One region of the Bradyrhizobium symbiodeficiens genome, then DNA from elsewhere that is predicted to be linked to it. Evidence: predicted binding sites of a transcription regulator. Region 1 holds the regulator's gene; each other region holds the start of a gene.

What was found. The regulator PhoB, encoded in region 1, activates phosphate uptake and scavenging genes when phosphate is short. The targets are predictions, from matches to a motif close to TGTCATNNANCTGTCAT.
Region 2: a site for PhoB is predicted at 1,682-1,698, ahead of ugpB (sn-glycerol-3-phosphate ABC transporter substrate-binding protein UgpB). Genes of this name have one in related genera too.
Region 3: a site for PhoB is predicted at 2,631-2,647, ahead of phnF (phosphonate metabolism transcriptional regulator PhnF). Genes of this name have one in related genera too.
Region 4: a site for PhoB is predicted at 1,732-1,748, ahead of CIT39_RS15410 (RNA degradosome polyphosphate kinase). Genes of this name have one in related genera too.

What each region holds. Positions count from the first base shown of each region.
Region 1 covers NZ_CP029427.2:6,747,431-6,751,637, forward strand. Annotated here, with positions in the region: gene CIT39_RS31875 (aspartate aminotransferase family protein) at 1-132, opposite strand, end outside; gene CIT39_RS31880 (GcrA family cell cycle regulator) at 587-1,099, shown strand; gene phoB (phosphate regulon transcriptional regulator PhoB) at 1,365-2,072, opposite strand; gene phoU (phosphate signaling complex protein PhoU) at 2,096-2,812, opposite strand; gene pstB (phosphate ABC transporter ATP-binding protein PstB) at 2,824-3,645, opposite strand; gene pstA (phosphate ABC transporter permease PstA) at 3,642-4,207, opposite strand, start outside.
Region 2 covers NZ_CP029427.2:111,673-115,879, reverse strand. Annotated here, with positions in the region: gene ugpA (sn-glycerol-3-phosphate ABC transporter permease UgpA) at 1-265, opposite strand, end outside; gene ugpB (sn-glycerol-3-phosphate ABC transporter substrate-binding protein UgpB) at 313-1,629, opposite strand; gene CIT39_RS00500 (CaiB/BaiF CoA transferase family protein) at 1,912-3,090, opposite strand; gene CIT39_RS00495 (organic hydroperoxide resistance protein) at 3,301-3,726, opposite strand; gene CIT39_RS00490 (MarR family winged helix-turn-helix transcriptional regulator) at 3,882-4,207, shown strand, end outside.
Region 3 covers NZ_CP029427.2:6,581,615-6,585,821, reverse strand. Annotated here, with positions in the region: gene phnE (phosphonate ABC transporter, permease protein PhnE) at 12-896, shown strand; gene phnE (phosphonate ABC transporter, permease protein PhnE) at 926-1,741, shown strand; gene phnF (phosphonate metabolism transcriptional regulator PhnF) at 1,867-2,598, opposite strand; gene phnG (phosphonate C-P lyase system protein PhnG) at 2,717-3,181, shown strand; gene phnH (phosphonate C-P lyase system protein PhnH) at 3,186-3,794, shown strand; gene CIT39_RS31020 (carbon-phosphorus lyase complex subunit) at 3,799-4,207, shown strand, end outside.
Region 4 covers NZ_CP029427.2:3,365,544-3,369,750, reverse strand. Annotated here, with positions in the region: gene purM (phosphoribosylformylglycinamidine cyclo-ligase) at 1-200, opposite strand, end outside; gene CIT39_RS15420 (CDP-alcohol phosphatidyltransferase family protein) at 357-899, shown strand; partial or broken gene CIT39_RS15415 (P-loop NTPase family protein) at 993-1,671, shown strand; gene CIT39_RS15410 (RNA degradosome polyphosphate kinase) at 1,822-4,014, shown strand; gene ppx (exopolyphosphatase) at 4,030-4,207, shown strand, end outside.

The DNA of each region.
Region 1 (4,207 bases):
GGCCACGCCCGAGGTGAAATCGAGATAGCGATCGCCATTGGTCGCGATCAGCCAGCAGCCTTCACCGCGCTCGAAGCCGAGGTCGGCTCTGGCGAAAACGGGGAGCAAATGCGGCGCTGCGCTGTTCGTCATGATGTCACTTGAATGTTGCGGACGGTGTGACGCGTGCATTGCGCAACGCACCATCCACCGGCCCGGAAAACGAAACGTGCCGCCTTTTAAGGGCGGCACGCGGGACTATCTTATGCCTGGCAAGACGGGTGTCAATGCCGCCCGGAAAGCCTCGGGAAACGCAGAATCCGTAGTCTTGCGGTGCCGATTTTGCGGGATTTCACCACGGAACATGTGGAAGCGAGTCGGCGGACTCTTGCGCGGGAGTCACGCCATATTGTAGCGTTTGGATTGTCAGATACGACATCTCGTGCAGCGGTTCTGATCTCAAGAGTCCTCATGTACCGGCGTAAACGTTCGGGCGTCAGTCGCGCCCGGCGAGCCCTAAGGGATTCTGGCGGCACGGGTTTTTCGAAGCTTAGCAATCGCCGCATGGGCGCCAGGACGGCAGCCGCGCGACGAGGGAAAGGGTGCAATGACGGTTTTGACCTGGTCCGATGATCGCGTCGAGCAGCTGAAAAAGCTCTGGGAGGCCGGACTTTCGGCCAGCCAGATCGCAGCTGAGCTCGGCAATGTGACCCGCAATGCCGTGATCGGCAAAGTGCACAGGCTCGGTCTGTCCGGCCGCGCAAAGAGCCCGTCATCGGCCGCGCCCCGGCCGCGCAAGGCGCGCCCCGCACAGCACATGATGCGGGTGACCCGCCCCATCGCGCGCGGCAACACCGCGCTGGCCCAGGCCTTCGAGGTCGAGGTGGAGGCCGAGCCGGTCACCTACGACAACGTGGTGCCGATGAGCCAGCGGCTGTCGCTGCTCGAGCTGAACGAGGCGACCTGCCATTGGCCGGTCGGAGATCCCTCCAGCCCGGACTTCTTCTTCTGCGGCGGCAAGGCGCTGTCCGGCCTGCCCTACTGCGCCCAGCACTCGCGCGTGGCGTATCAGCCGGCGGCCGATCGCCGGCGCGCAGCACCTAAGCCGGGGCCGCGGTGAGCTTGCGGATTTAGCTGACTAAGGACGGTGCTGTCACACGACGACGGCGCAACAATCTCGGTGTCATCCCCGCGAACGCGGGGATCCATAACCACAGGGCGCAGTTATTGCGCGAGATGGTCACTCCGAGTCTTCGCCAAACTACGTCCTGTGGTTATCGCGACGGGCGCAAGCGCTCGCGCGGAGATCCCGGGCTCGCGCTGCGCGCGCCCCGGGATGACGGCTGAGATTGCGGCTACAGCGCCAAACGGCAGCCCACAACCCGCTACGCCTGCTCGGCCTTCGCGAAGCGATCGTCCAGCGCGTAGCCGGCGCCGCGGACGGTGCGGATCGGGTCCTGCTCGCGGCCGAGATTGAGCAGCTTGCGCAGGCGGCCGATATGAACGTCGACGGTGCGCTCGTCGATGTAGATGTCGCGGCCCCAGACGCTGTCGAGCAGCTGCTCGCGCGAGAACACGCGGCCGGGATGCTCCAGGAAGAACTCCAGCAGGCGATATTCGGTCGGGCCGAGATCGATCGGCCGGCCCGAGCGCGCCACGCGGCGCTTGTCGCGGTCGAGCTCGATGTCGCCATAGGCCAGCACGGTGGCGAGCCGCTCGGGGCTGGCGCGCCGCAGCAGGCCCTTCACGCGCGCCAGGAGCTCCGGCACCGAGAACGGCTTGACGATGTAATCGTCGGCGCCGGTCGCAAGCCCCCGCACCCGCTCGCTCTCCTCGCCGCGCGCGGTGAGCATGATGATCGGCAGCTGCTTGGTGTCGGGCCGGGTGCGCAGGCGCCTGCACAGCTCGATGCCCGACAGGCCCGGCAGCATCCAGTCGAGCACGATCAAATCGGGGATGTGCTCCTTGAGGCGGGTGTCGGCGTCGTCGCCGCGCATGACCGTCTCGACGTCATAGCCGTCGCCTTCGAGGTTGTAGCGAAGCAGCTCGGTGAGAGCTTCCTCGTCCTCAACCACCATAATGCGTGCGCCCATGGTGTCGTCGCTCCTTAAAGTCTTCAGGTATTCGGGATCGCCGTGGCGAAGGTGGTCATGTCGCCCTTCGGCCGCTTGTCGGTGATCGCCTGGCCCTCGATCATGTAGAACACGGTCTCGGCGATGTTGGTGGCGTGGTCGCCGATCCGCTCGATGTTCTTGGCGCAGAACATCAGGTGGATGCAGAACGAGATGTTGCGCGGATCCTCCATCATGTAGGTGAGGAGCTCGCGGAACAGCGAGGTGCAGATCGCGTCGACCTCCTCGTCGCCCTTCCACACCGCCATCGCCGCCGGCAGATCGTGCGCGGCATAGGCGTCCAGCACCGACTTGACCTGCTGCTGCACGAGGTCGGTCATGTGCTCGAGGCCGCGGAACAGTTTCAGCGGATGGAAATCGGTCTCCAGCGCGGCGACGCGCTTGCCCATGTTCTTGGCGAGGTCGCCGATGCGCTCGAGGTCGGTCGCGACGCGCATCGCGCCGACGATCTCGCGCAAATCCACCGCCATCGGCTGGCGGCGGGCGATGGTGAGCACCGCGCGTTCCTCGATGCGCTTCTGCAGCGCGTCGAGATCGGCATCGATGGTGACGACGCGCTGGCCGAGCGCGACGTCGCGGCGGATCAGCGCATCGACGGAATCGACGATCATGCGCTCGGCGATGCCGCCCATCTCGGCGACCAGGCGCGTGAGTTCCTGGAGGTCGGTGTCGAAGGCCTTGGCGGTATGTTCGGTACCCATGTTCCGTCTCCTCAGCCGAACCGGCCAGTGATGTAATCCTGCGTGCGCCGGTCAGTCGGCGACGTGAAGATCTTGCTGGTGTCGTCGAACTCGATCAGCTCGCCGAGATACATGAAGGCGGTCTTGTCGGAGACGCGCGCGGCCTGCTGCATGTTGTGGGTGACGATCGCGATCGTGTAGTTCTCGGACAGTTCCTGGATCAGCTCCTCGACCTTGGCGGTCGAGATCGGGTCGAGCGCCGAGCACGGCTCGTCGAACAGGATGACTTCGGGGCGCACCGCGACGGTGCGGGCGATGCACAGGCGCTGCTGCTGGCCGCCGGAGAGCGACAGGCCGGAAGCGTTGAGCTTGTCCTTGACCTCGTTCCAGAGGGCGCCGCCGCGCAGCGCCTTCTCGACGCGGTCGTCCATCTCGGACTTCGAGATCTTCTCGTAGAGGCGGATGCCGAAAGCGATGTTCTCGTAGATAGTCATCGGGAACGGCGTCGGCTTCTGGAACACCATGCCGACCCGGGCGCGCAGCAGATTGAGGTCGAGCTTGAGGTCGAGGATGTTGGTCTGGTCCAGCATCAGCTGGCCGGTGGCGCGCTGGCCCGGATAGAGATCGTACATCCGGTTGAAGATGCGCAGCAGGGTCGACTTGCCGCAGCCCGACGGGCCGATGAACGCCGTGACGCGGTTGGCGCCGAGCGTCAGGTTGATGTTCTTCAGCGCGTGGTGCTCGCCGTAATAGAAGTTGAGGTTGCGCACCGTCACCTTGGCGGGCGCCTCGGGCAGCACAGGCGCGTGCGGCAGGCCACCGGACGCGCTCATCGATACGGAAAGATCACTCATTTTGCGGTCCTCTCGGCGCCAAGGATGCGCGCGCCAATGTTCAGGGCAAGCACGGTCAGGGTGATGAGCAGTGCGCCGCTCCACGCCAACTGCTTCCAGTAGGCGTAGGGGCTCTGCACGAAGTTGTTGATGGTGACGGGCAGGTTGGCCATCGTCTTGTTCAGGCCGAGGCTGAAGAACTGGTTCGACAGCGCGGTGAACAGCAGCGGCGCGGTCTCGCCGGCGACGCGGGCGGTGGCGAGCAGCACGCCGGTGATGAGGCCGGACCGGGCCGCACGATAGGCGATCCGCTTGATCACCAGCGAACGCGGCAGGCCCAGCGCCGAGGCCGCCTCACGCAGCGGATTCGGCACCAGCAGCAGCATGTCCTCGGTGGTGCGCAGCACGACCGGGATCACGATGACGGCGAGCGCCAGGCTGCCCGCGATCGCGGAGAAGCCACGCATCGGCACCACCACCGCGCCGTAGATGAACAGGCCGATGATGATCGAGGGCGCCGAGAGCAGGATGTCGTTGATGAAGCGGATCACCGAGGTCAGGCGGTCGTTGCGGCCGTATTCGG
Region 2 (4,207 bases), 390 kb from region 1:
CAAAGGACAACGACGAGACGGCGATCGCGAAGGAGAAGAAGAAGGTCCGGACGATCGCCTCGAAATAGGCGGGATCCCTGAACAGCTCGATGTAATTGTCGAACCAGACGAAGGTGGTCGAGAGACCGAAGGCGTCCTGCAGCAGGAAGGACTGGATCACGGCCTGTAAGGCCGGCCAGTAGAAGAAAATCAGGACGATCGCGAGCTGCGGCGCAACCAGCGCGTAAGGCAACAGCTTCGATTGAAAAATGGCTTGCTTTTGCATGGTGCCCCAGAGCGGCAGGCCGGGTGGCCGGCCTGCCGCTCATCGCCTTACTTCACGGCGGTCTTTTCGAACTGACGCAGCATCGTGTTGCCGCGCTCGACGGCGGCATCCAGCGCCTGCTTGGCGGTCTTCTTGCCGGCCAGCGCCTGCTCGATCTCTTCCGACCAGACGTCGCGCAGCTGCACCATGTTGCCGAGGCGCAGGCCGCGCGAATTCTCGGTCGGCTCCTTGTTGGTCAGCTCGAGCAGCGGGGTCTCGAGATAGGGCTGGTCCTTGTAGAAGCCCTCGGCCTTGGCTTTCTCATAGGCTGCCTTGGTGATCGGCAGATAGCCCGAGGCCTTGTGGATGTAGACTTGGCGATCGGTGTCCGAGAGGAAGGTCAGGAATTTTGCGACGCCCTTGTATTCGTCGGCCGGCTTGCCGCCCATGACCCAGAGCGAAGCGCCGCCGATGATCGAGTTCTGCGGGGCGCCCTTGACATCAGGATAATACGGCATCGGCACCGCGGTGAAGTTGAACTTGGCCTGCGCCTTGACGTTGCCGAAGAACGCCGACGAGGTCAGGTAGATCGGACATTCGCCCGACGTGAAGCGGCCTTCGCCGGTGTTCGTGCGGCCGGCATAGTCGTAGGTCTTGTCCTTCTGGAGCTCGACCAGCTTCTCGAGATGCTTGACCTGGAGCGGTCCGTTGAACTCGAGCTTGGTGTCGAAGCCGTCGAGGCCGTTGGCCTTGCTGGCGAGCGGCACGTTGTGCCAGGCGGAGAGCTGCTCGAGGTTGACCCAGGTAACCCAGGAGCCGGAGAAGCCGCAGGTCGGATGACCGTTGTCGTGCAGCTTCTTGGCGGCGGCGAAGGTTTCGGGCCAGGTCTTGGGGATCTCGACGTTCGCCTTCTTCAGCTCGTCGAGATTGACCCACATCACGGTCGACGACGAGTTGAAGGGGAAGGACAGCATCTCGCCCTTGGACGTCGAGTAGTAACCGGTGATGGCGGGCAGGTAGATCTTGGGATCGAACTTCTCGCCGGCGTCGGCCATCAGCTTGTAGACCGGCTTCACGGCGCCGGTCGCAGCCATCATGGTGGCGGTGCCGACCTCGAACACCTGCATGATGTGCGGCGCGTTGCCGGCACGGAACGCCGCGATGCCCGCGTTCATCGTGTCGGCGTAATTGCCCTTGTAGGTCGGGACGACCTTGTAGTCGCTCTGCGCCGCGTTGAAGTCGTTGGCGAGCTTGACGATGACGTCGTTGTTGGCGCCGGTCATCGCGTGCCACCACTGGATTTCCGTCACGGCCAGCGCCGGCGACGCCGTCATGCCGATCGTGAGTGCAAATGCGGTAGCCGCGCCAAAATGTCGAAGAGCCATCAAGTAAACCTCCCTTGGCCGTCAAAAGATGCGCTTGCGCTAGCAGCGCCATATGACGTTCACATGACTGTGTAAGCGGGCGAAACGAAAGCGGCAAGCGCTGGAAAAGGGAAGCCGGCAAATAGGCGAAGACGGAGCGGGGCAGCCGCCTCCGTTCGCGGTGCACACGCGTGGATCGCGCCGCAGTGCGGCATTGATGTGAGGTTGGCGATCAGCTACTGGCTCGAAAACCTCCCCCGCGTGCGGGAGAGGGAGTGCACCACCGTTGACGCCCGTCTTACCTCAGCGCTTGCGCTCCGGCCCGCAGACGGTGCCCTTCTCGACCATTGCGTCGATCTCGGCCTTGGAATATCCGAACTCGCCGAGCACTTCCGCCGAGTGCTGGCTGAATTTCGGCGGCAGCCGGCGCAGGCTCGGCTTGCTGCGATCGAGCCGGATCGGCGATGCCACGCCCTTGTACCAGTCCTTCTCGATAATATCGCCGCGCGCGATCGTGTGCGGGTTCGTCAACGCCTGGTCGATCTTCTGCACGGGCCCTGCAGGCAGGCCCGCGGCGAGCAGGCGATTGCACAGCGGCTCGGCCTCGTGCTGGCTGAACACGGCGGCAAGCTCGGCGCGCAGCGCCTCGCGGTTGGCGATGCGGTCCTTGTTGCGGGCAAAGCGCGGATCGGTGCCGAGCTCGGGCTTGCCGATCTCCTTGGCCAGCTTGCGGAAGGTGCCGTCATTGCCGACGCCGATGAAGATGTTGTCGGTCTTGGTCGGGAAGATCGCATAAGGCACGAGGTTGGGATGCTCGTTGCCGGTGAGCGACGGCGGCTTGCCGTGCATGAAATAATTCGCGGTGTGCGGATGCATGATGGCAAGGCCGGTCTCGTACAGCGTGGTCTCAAGGAACTGGCCCTTGCCGGAGCGCTGCCGCTCCGACAGCGCCATCAGGATGCCGATCGCCGCGTAGAGGCCGGTGCCGATGTCGACCAGGGGCACGCCGATCCGCATTGGTCCGCTCTCGGGCGAGCCGGTCGCCGCGATCATGCCGGTCATGGCCTGGATGATGGCGTCATAGCCGGGATTGCCGCCGCGCGGACCGTCGGCGCCGAAGCCGCAGATCCGGCAATGCACGAGGCGCGGGAATTTCTTGCTGAGGATTTCGTTGCCGATGCCCCATTTCTCCAGCGTGCCCGGCTTGAAATTCTCGATCAGGACGTCGGCCGTCTCGAGCATCTTGAGCAGCACGATGCGGCCGCCCTCGGAGGCGAGGTCGAGCCCGATCGAACGCTTGTTGCGGTTGATGCCGATGAAATAGGCCGCGTCCTCTTCGTGGAAGGGAGGACCCCAGTCGCGCACTTCGTCGCCCGCGGGCGGCTCGACCTTGATCACGTCGGCGCCGTGGTCGGCGAGAATCTGGGTGCAGTAGGGACCGCCGAGCACGCGCGTGAGATCGATGACGCGCAATCCGCTCATTGCGCCCAATGCTGCTCCAGAACTGGCGGCTTCAGTCATGCCTTCGCGTCCCCTGTGTCGGTCATTTGATCACAGGCCTAGCGAGGTTTCCCGGTGCCAGCAATGGCGCCGAGCGTAGGGGGTCATGCAGGCGCACGCCGCATGCCGCGGCATGGCAAATGGCAGCGGCCGGCCCGGGGGGATCCCGGGCCAGCCAATCCGCAATTTCGGTCAGACGACCGTCAGGCGAACGTCGACATTGCCGCGCGTGGCATTGGAGTACGGGCACACCTGGTGCGCCTTCTCGACCAGCGCCTCGGCCTCTGCGCGGGCGAGGCCCGGCAGCGAGACGGCGAGATCGATGTCGAGACCGAAGCCGCCCTCGGAACGCGGGCCGATGCCGACGGTCGAGGTCACGGAGGCATCAGCCGGAACCTTCGGCCCGCCCTGCGACGATACGAACTTCATCGCGCCGATGAAGCAGGCGGCATAGCCGGCCGCAAACAGCTGCTCGGGATTGTTGCCGGCGCCGCCGCCGCCGCCGAGCTCCTTCGGCGTGGTGAGCTTGACATTCAGCGAGCCGTCGAGGGTCGCAGCCTTGCCGTCGCGGCCGCCGGTGGCCTTGGCGCTGGTCTTGTAGAGGACGTTCACGGACATTGTCGTCTCCTCGGGTCTTCCGGTTGGGGTAAGTTCTGTATCGCAGACAATTAGATTGTGCGCAATTGAAATTGGCATGGCTCACATTTAATTGTTCGCAATTGAATGTGCCGCCCGCCGGCACCAGAATGGGAGGAAATCCCGTGAGATTCTCCATGCCTCGAAAACACTCGGCAGCGGACGCGCCGCTGCGGCTCGACAACCAGATCTGCTTCGCGGTCTATTCGGCCGCGCACGCCTTCAACCGCGTCTACAAGCCGCTGCTGGACCGGCTCGGCCTGACCTATCCGCAATATCTGGTCATGCTGGCGCTGTGGGAGCGCGACGACGTGCCGGTCAAGGACATCGGCGAGAAGCTGTTCCTGGATTCGGGCACGCTGACGCCGCTGCTCAAGCGGCTGGAGGCCGCGCATCTCGTGAGGCGCACGCGTAGCAGCGAGGACGAGCGCCAGGTCCTGATCGCGCTGACGCCGCAGGGGCA
Region 3 (4,207 bases), 170 kb from region 1:
TCGCCCAACACATGACGCTCGCCGTTTCGATTCTCCCCGAACAGCAGCTCGCGGTGCTGAATGTGGCCTACCGCAAGGCGGTTGCCCGCAAGCGCCTGCGGCTTACGGCGGGTGCAGGGCTGTTTGTTGCTGCGCTGATCGTGGCCTCGATCGGCGCCGAAGTTAACCTGCGCACCCTCTTCACTTACTTCGGCAATTTCGTCAGCTATTTCGACCGTATTCTCACGCTCGACAACGGCCAGCGGGTCTGGACCAATTTTGGCGAGTGGTTCTGGGGGTGGCACAATTGGCTGAAGCTGCTCGCCGAGACCCTGCTGATCAGCTATGTCGGTACGCTGATCGGAGCGGTGTTCGCGTTCGCGCTCAATTTCTTCGCGGCCGAGAATACTTCGCCGGGACCCTGGCTGCGCTTCTTGGTGCGGCGGCTGCTCGAGTTCGCCCGTACCGTGCCGGGCATCGTATTCGCGCTGATCTTCGTGATCGCCTTTGGTCTCGGCCCGATGGCTGGCGTGCTCGCGATTGCGATCCACTCCACAGGCGCGCTCGGAAAGCTGTTTTCCGAGATCGTCGAGAATGCCGACATGAAGCCGGTCGAAGGCATCCGATCGACTGGCGCGAGCTGGCTCTCCTGCATGCGCTTTGCGATCCTGCCCCAGGTCTCGGCGGGCTACGCGAGCTACGCGCTGTTGCGTTTCGAGATCAATGTGCGCGAGGCCTCGGTGATGGGTTTCGTCGGTGCCGGCGGTATCGGACAGGAGCTCATCGTCGCGATCCGCAAGTTCTACTACTCCGATGTCAGTGCCATTCTCGTGACGATCATCGTCACGGTCTTCCTGATCGACATCACGACCGGCTGGGTGCGCGGCCGACTGTTCGGCAAGGAGGCGCGAACGTGAGCAAGCCGCCCGAAGTTGATGCCGCGCAGATGCGCGCGCGCTATCCCGATGTGTTCGAGCGGCCGGCTGCGGCGCGGCTCGCGACGCCGGCAATGATCGTCGCGGCGTTCGCGATTTTCATCTATGGCCTCGTCGACCTCGATTTTTCGCCGTCACGGCTCTTCAACGGCCTCAGCCAGCTCGGCTGGATCAGCATGATGATGATCCCGCCCGATCCCGGCTCCTCGCTGCCGCTATATCTGAAGGCGATGGGCGAGACGCTCTCGATTGCGCTGCTCGGCACTACGCTGGCTGCGCTGTTCGCGCTTCCGGTCAGCCTGTTTGCCGCGCGCAACGTGGTGCCGTCGGTCATCCTGCGTTTCCCGGTCCGCCGCTTCCTGGATTCGATCCGCGGCGTCGACACGCTGATCTGGGCGCTGGTGTGGATCAACGTCGTCGGGCTCGGCCCGTTCGCCGGTGTGCTCGCCATCGCGGTGTCGGATTTCGGCGCCTTCGGCAAGCTGTTCTCCGAGGCGATCGAGGGTGCCGACCAGAAGCAGGTCGAAGGCATCCGCGCTTCCGGCGGCAGCGCGCTGCACGAGATCCGCTTCGGCCTGATGCCGCAGGTGCTGCCGGTGATCGCGGGCCAGGTGCTTTATTTCATCGAATCGAACACCCGCTCGGCCACCATCATCGGCATCGTCGGCGCCGGCGGCATCGGCCTCCAGCTCGCCGAGCAGATCCGCGTGCTGGAATGGCAGAAAGTGTCGTTCCTGATCTTGATGATCCTGGTCGCGGTGGCCGCGATCGATTTCATCTCTGGCAAGCTGCGCTTTGCGATCATTGGGCGCAGGGCGGTAGCTTAGTTGCAGCTGCCGTAGGGTGGGCAAAGCGAAGCGTGCCCACCACGTCAACTCGGCTATCGGGGAGAGATGGTGGGCACGGCGCAAGTGCGCCTTTCCCACCCTACGAGCCCTGCGTGGTCGCTCGTTCACCCGTTCTCCACCAGAAACTCCACCCGCTCGGCCGCGAACCGCGAATGCTTGGTCATCAGCGGCTTGCCCTCGAGATCATGGTCGGTCGCGTCGACCACCAGGATCGGGCGTCCGAGTGCCAGGTCGAGCCGGGCCGCGTCGGTAGCGTCGACGATGCCGGCCGTGATCCTCGTCGCGCCGCGGCGATAGTCGCCCACGCCGTAATGTTCCAGCAGCTTCGTCATCGAGCGTGTCGCCGCGAACACGGCGCCTGCACCTGGAAACAATTCCGCCGACAGCCAGGTGGTGGAGACGCAGATCGGCGTGCGGTCGGCCAGCCTGATCGCCTCGATTCGCACCAGGGGCGCGCCGGTCTTCAAGCCGAGCTCGCGCGCCAGCTCACGGGTCGCGACATCGTCGGTCGCCTCGATCAACTGCCCGCGCGGCTCGCGGCCGCCGGCGCCGACAATCTCGGAGAATCGGGTGCGCGAACGCAGGGGATAGGCGAGCTTCTGCGCCTCGACATAGGTTCCGCTGCCGCGCTCGGCACGCACGAGGCCGCGCTCGGCAAGGGCTGCCAGCGCGCGCCGCACGGTGTGGCGGTTCACCCGATAGGTTTCGGCGATCTCCATCTCGCCCGGCAATTTGTCGCCGGCCGCGAAACGGCCGTCGGCGATGCCGCGCTCGATGCCGTCGGCAACGAGGCGCCATAGCGCGACGCCCGAGGAGGCGGTGTCCTGCATACTCATGTCGCGGCAACCTACTCCAGAAATCACAGCTTTGTCACGAAACAGTCATGGCGCTCCCTTATGAAGTTGTCTATTATCATAGACAACTTTGATGCGGCAAGTTCGGTCGGAAAGTTCGGTGGATCAGGTGACCCAGCACAACAACCAGCAAGCCCAGCGCCAGGCCGCCATGGCCGTGCTGGCGCGCGCGGAGGCGGGCGAGATCGCCGCCCGCCTCCGCGACTTCGTCCTGCCGGCCCATCAGGATTTGCGCGCGCCGGAGAACGGCCTCGTCATGCTGCGCGGCAGGGTCGGCGGCGACGGCGCGCCGTTCAATCTCGGCGAAGCGACGGTGTCGCGCGCGGCGGTGCGGCTGGCGAGCGGCGAGGTCGGGTTCGGCTACACGCTCGGGCGCGACGGTGAGAAGGCGCGGCTGATCGCGCTGTGCGACGCGCTGGTACAGTCCCGGGATTTTGGCGCGGCGGTGGAGCGGGACGTTATCGCGCCGTTGCGTGAGCAGCTTATGACTGCCCGCAAGCAGGCGGCGGCGGAGACCGCCGCGACGAAGGTTGATTTCTACACCATGGTGCGCGGTGAGGGGTGAGGCCATGACCACGATTGCGGAACTGCCGCCCGGTTTCGCCGACAAGGTGCTGTCGGCGCAATCGACCTTTCGCTCGGTGATGGACGCGATGGCGCGGCCTGGCTCGGTCCAGCGCATTGTCCCGATGGCCGGAGCGCCTGATACGATGATGCGCGGCACCGCCGCGATCGCGCTGACGCTGTTCGATCACGACACGCCGCTCTGGCTCGACGCGCGGATGGCGGAGAGCCCGGAATTGGTGAAATGGCTGAAATTCCACACCGGCGCGCCTGTGGTGCAGGATTCATCGATTGCGAGTTTTGCGCTGATCAGTGACGGCGGTGCGCTGCCGCAACTCGAACGCTTCGCGCTCGGCACCAGCGAATATCCGGACCGGTCCACCACATTGATCCTGCAGGTCGACAGCCTCGACGCAGGCCGCAGTTTCGAGCTGCGCGGCCCTGGCATCGACGGCGTCGCGATGCTCAATGCGTCGGTCAAGCCGTTCGATCTGTTCGAGCGCCTGCACGTCAACGAGGCGCTGTTTCCGCGCGGCATCGATGTGGTGCTGGTCGCCGATGACGCATTGGTCGCGATTCCACGCACCACGCGCATCGCGAGCAAGGGAAGCTAGAAGCATGTATGTCGCAGTCAAAGGCGGCGAACGCGCCATCGAGAACGCCCATCGCCTGCTCGCGGACAAGCGGCGCGGCGACCAAAACGTTCCGGAGGTCACGCTCGACCAGATTTCGGAGCAGCTTGGGCTGGCGGTGGACCGCGTCATGAGCGAAGGCTCGCTCTATGACCGCGAGCTCGCGGCGCTGGCGATCAAGCAGGCGCGCGGCGACCTGATCGAGGCGATCTTCCTGGTTCGCGCCTTCCGCGCCACCTTGCCCCGTTTCGGTGCGAGCGAGCCCGTGGACACCGGTGCGATGCGGGTGCAGCGGCGGGTGTCCTCGACCTTCAAGGACATTCCGGGCGGCCAGATCCTCGGGCCGACCTTCGATTACACCCACCGCCTGCTCGATCCCGCGCTCGCGCAAGGCT
Region 4 (4,207 bases), 3.4 Mb from region 1:
TCGGTCGCAGCCACCAGGACCGGGTCCTTGAAACCGGCCGCCTTGAGGTCGAACAGACCGCCGAAGCCGCCGATCTCGGCGTCGGCGCCGGGCCGTGCGGTGGCGCGCACCATCGGCTTGATCAAATCGACCAGGCGGTTGCCCGCGTCGATATCGACGCCTGAATCGGCGTAAGTGAGGCCGTTTTTGCGGTCGGTCATGCCCGATTTCCAGTGGGTTTGCGGCTGGTTACGTCGAATTCCGGGGACGCGCAATGGCAAGCGTGGCGCCCCACCCTATAGTATGTAGATATCAACCGGTTCAGCCTCCCGAGGGGGCCGGATTCGAGGTCAGACCGGGTGCCGGGAAGCGCTTTCGTGAGTATTCCGAATATCATTACCCTGGGCCGCATCATGCTGGTCCCGATCATCGTCTGGGCCATCGTGTCGAGCCAAATGGAGGTCGCGTTCGCCGTCTTCCTGATCGCCGGGATCAGCGATGCCGTGGACGGCTTCCTGGCCAAGCGCTTCAACATGACGAGCGAACTCGGCGCCCTGCTCGATCCGCTCGCGGACAAGGCGCTGCTGGTCTCGATCTACATGGCGCTCGGGATCTGGGGCGCAATCCCGCGCTGGATCGTGATCCTGGTGGTCTCGCGCGACATCATGATCGTCGCCGCCGTGATCGTATCCTGGCTGTTCGACCGGCCGGTCGAGATGAAGCCGTCGAAAGTGTCCAAGCTTAACACCGTGGCGCAAGTGGCGTTCGCGGCCCTCGTGCTGGCGGCGCTTGCCTTCGGCTTCAAGCCGGCCCCTTATGATATCATCCTGATGAGCCTCGTCACGGTCTTCACGCTCGCCTCCGTGTCGCTCTATCTGGTCGAGTGGCTGCGGCACATGAGTACGATCGAGGCCAAATGAGAGGCGATGTGGCCCCGCAAAAGGCCAACTCCCGCTCGATACGTTCGATCTCTTCACATCACGCCGGGCCCGCCGGCATGGAGCAAAGCAAGCGTGCCAGGCCGCGTTCACCCCCGACAATTGGCGTTTTCGCTTCCGCATGCGGAAAGCCTCAGCCGGGACAATTTCCTCGAAGGCCCCGCCAACGCGGCCGGTCTCGGCCTGATCGACAGCTGGCCGGAATGGCCGAACCGGATCATGTGGCTGGCCGGCCCGGAAGGAAGCGGCAAGAGCCATCTCGCCGCGATCTGGGCTGAGGAATCCGGCGCCCCGCTCCACCACGGCCAATGCACTGACCGCCGCGAGCGTTCCGGGCGCGCTCGCCACCGGCGCCCTGGTGGTCGAGGACATCAAGGTCGGGGAATTTGACGAACGCGCCCTCTTCCACCTGATGAACCTTGCCCGCGAGGACGAGGCCAACCTCCTCTTCACCGGACGCGAGGTGCCAGCCGCGCTGGAAATCGAGCTTCGCGACCTGCGCTCGCGTCTGCGGGCCGTGCCGGTGGTCGCGTTGCTGCCGCCCGACGACCGACTGTTCCGCGGCCTGATCGTCAAATTCTGCGCCGACCGCCAGCTCGCCGTCGACGAGAGCGTGGTCAGCTACCTCGCCACCCGCCTGGAGCGGTCCTCGGCCGCCGCCCGCCAGGCCGTGGAGCTGCTCGACAGCGAAGCCCTCAGGCTCGGCCGCCCCGTCACCCGGGCGCTGGCCGCCGAGCTGTTGCGGGACGCCTGACCTGCGCTTCCAAGGCCCCACGCGAAGCCCGCTTGACGCGGCGAAGCGGCGGAACATCAATGTCATCGAAACGTCATCGCTCTAACACATGCTCCCGGCGGTTTTGCGGGTAAGTCGCAAATTGGGGCGAACTGGATGGACCGACTTCTGATGGACTCTGTGCAAACTGTTGAAACTAAAGAAAAAGCCCCAGAGACCGAGAGCCTGCCGGCGATCGCATCGAGTCCCGAGCGATTCATCAACCGCGAGCTCTCCTGGCTGCATTTCAACCGCCGCGTCCTGGAGGAATCGGTCAATCCAAGCCACCCCATGCTTGAGCGGGTGCGATTCCTGTCGATTTCGGCGAATAACCTCGACGAGTTCTTCATGGTCCGCGTCGCCGGCATCAAGGCCCAGGTGCGCGAGGGCATTGCCGAACGCAGCCCCGACGGTCTGACCCCGTCCGAGCAGCTCGCGCTGATCAACCGCACCGTCTCCGAGCTTGCCTCCGACCAGCAGGCAATCTGGCGCGATTTGCGCGGCACCCTGGCCGATGTCGGCATCGTGCTGGTCGAGGGCAAGGACGTCACCAAGGCGGAACGGACCTGGATCGAGGACTACTTCCTCAGCAACGTGTTCCCGCTGCTGACGCCGCTGGCGATCGACCCCGCCCACCCCTTCCCGTTCATCCCGAGCCTCGGCTTCACCATCGCGCTCCAGCTCACGCGCGCCGCCGACGGCAAGCAGATGAACGCGTTGATCCGCATGCCGGGCAAGATCGACCGCTTCATCCGCCTGCCGACCGAGGGCAAGGTGGTCCGGCTGATCTCGCTGGAACAGGCGACCGCCCTGTTCATCAACCGCCTGTTCCCCGGCTACAACCTGCACGGCCAAGGCGCTTTTCGCGTCATCCGCGACTCCGAACTCGAAATCGAGGAAGAGGCCGAGGATCTCGTCCGCCTGTTCGAGACCGCGCTGAAACGCCGCCGCCGCGGCTCGGTGATCCGGCTCGAGATCGACGCCAAGATGCCGGAGCAGCTGCGCAACTTCGTGCAGCACGCGCTGTCGACCGCCGACGACGAGGTGTTCCTCGTCGACGGCGTGCTCGCCATGAACGAGCTCTCGCAACTCACCCGCCTCGACCGGCCCGATCTGGAATTCACCCCTTACGTGCCCCGGCATCCCGAGCGCGTGCGCGAGCAAGGCGGCGACATCTTCGCTGCGATCCGGCAGAAGGACCTCGTCGTCCATCACCCCTACGAATCCTTCGACGTGGTGGTGCAGTTTCTCCAGCAGGCGACGCGCGACCCCGACGTCGTCGCCATCAAGCAGACGCTCTACCGCACCTCGAGCAACTCGCCGATCGTGCGCGCGCTCGTGGAAGCTGCCGAAGCCGGCAAGTCCGTCACCGCGCTGATCGAGCTCAAGGCGCGCTTCGACGAGGAGGCCAATATCCGCTGGGCGCGCGATCTCGAACGCGCCGGCGTGCAGGTCGTCTACGGCTTCCTCGAACTGAAGACGCACGCAAAACTCTCGATGGTGGTGCGCCGCGAGGGCGGCAGCCTCACGACTTACGTTCATACCGGTACCGGCAACTACCACCCGGTCACCGCGCGCATCTACACCGACCTCTCCTACTTCACATCCGATCCGACCATCGGCCGCGATGCTGCGCGCGTGTTCAATTTCATCACCGGCTATGCCGCGCCGAGCGATCTGGAAAAGATGGCGGTGTCGCCGCTCACCCTGCGCAAACGCATCATCGAGCATATCCAGGGCGAGACCGCACACGCTAAGCACGGCCGGTCCGGCGCGGTCTGGATGAAGATGAATGCGCTGGTCGATCCTGATATTATCGATGCGCTGTACGAGGCCTCCCAGGCCGGCGTGCAGGTCGAGCTGGTGGTGCGCGGTATCTGTTGCCTGCGGCCCGGCATTCCCGGCCTGTCCGAGAACATTCGCGTCAAGTCGATCATCGGACGCTTCCTGGAACACGGCCGAATCTACTGCTTCGGCATGGGTCAGGGCCTGCCGAGCGCCAAGGCGGCTGTGTATATCTCGTCGGCCGACATGATGCCCCGCAACCTCGATCGCCGCGTCGAGGTGCTGTGCCCGCTGCAGAATCCCACGGTGCATCAGCAGGTTCTCGAACAGATCATGGTCGCGAACCTGAAGGACAATGAGCAAAGCTGGCAATTGTTGCCGGACGGGTCCTCAACGCGTATGAAGACCGCGAAGGGCGAGGAGCCTTTCAACGTGCACAACTACTTCATGACAAATCCGAGTCTGTCTGGCCGTGGAAAGTCGCTCAAGGAATCCTCGCCGCGTCGTCTCACGCGCCGGAACGAACGCCATCAATCCTGATCGGGGATTTCCGACGTGAAGCGGCCGCGCAAGCGCGGCTCGAGCGTCGCGGTCATCGATATCGGCTCCAACTCGGTCCGTCTCGTCGTCTACGAGGGACTGACGCGCAGTCTCATTCCGATCTTCAACGAGAAGACGCTGTGCGGCCTTGGACGCGAGGTGCAGAGCACCGGCCTGCTCGCGCCCGATGCCG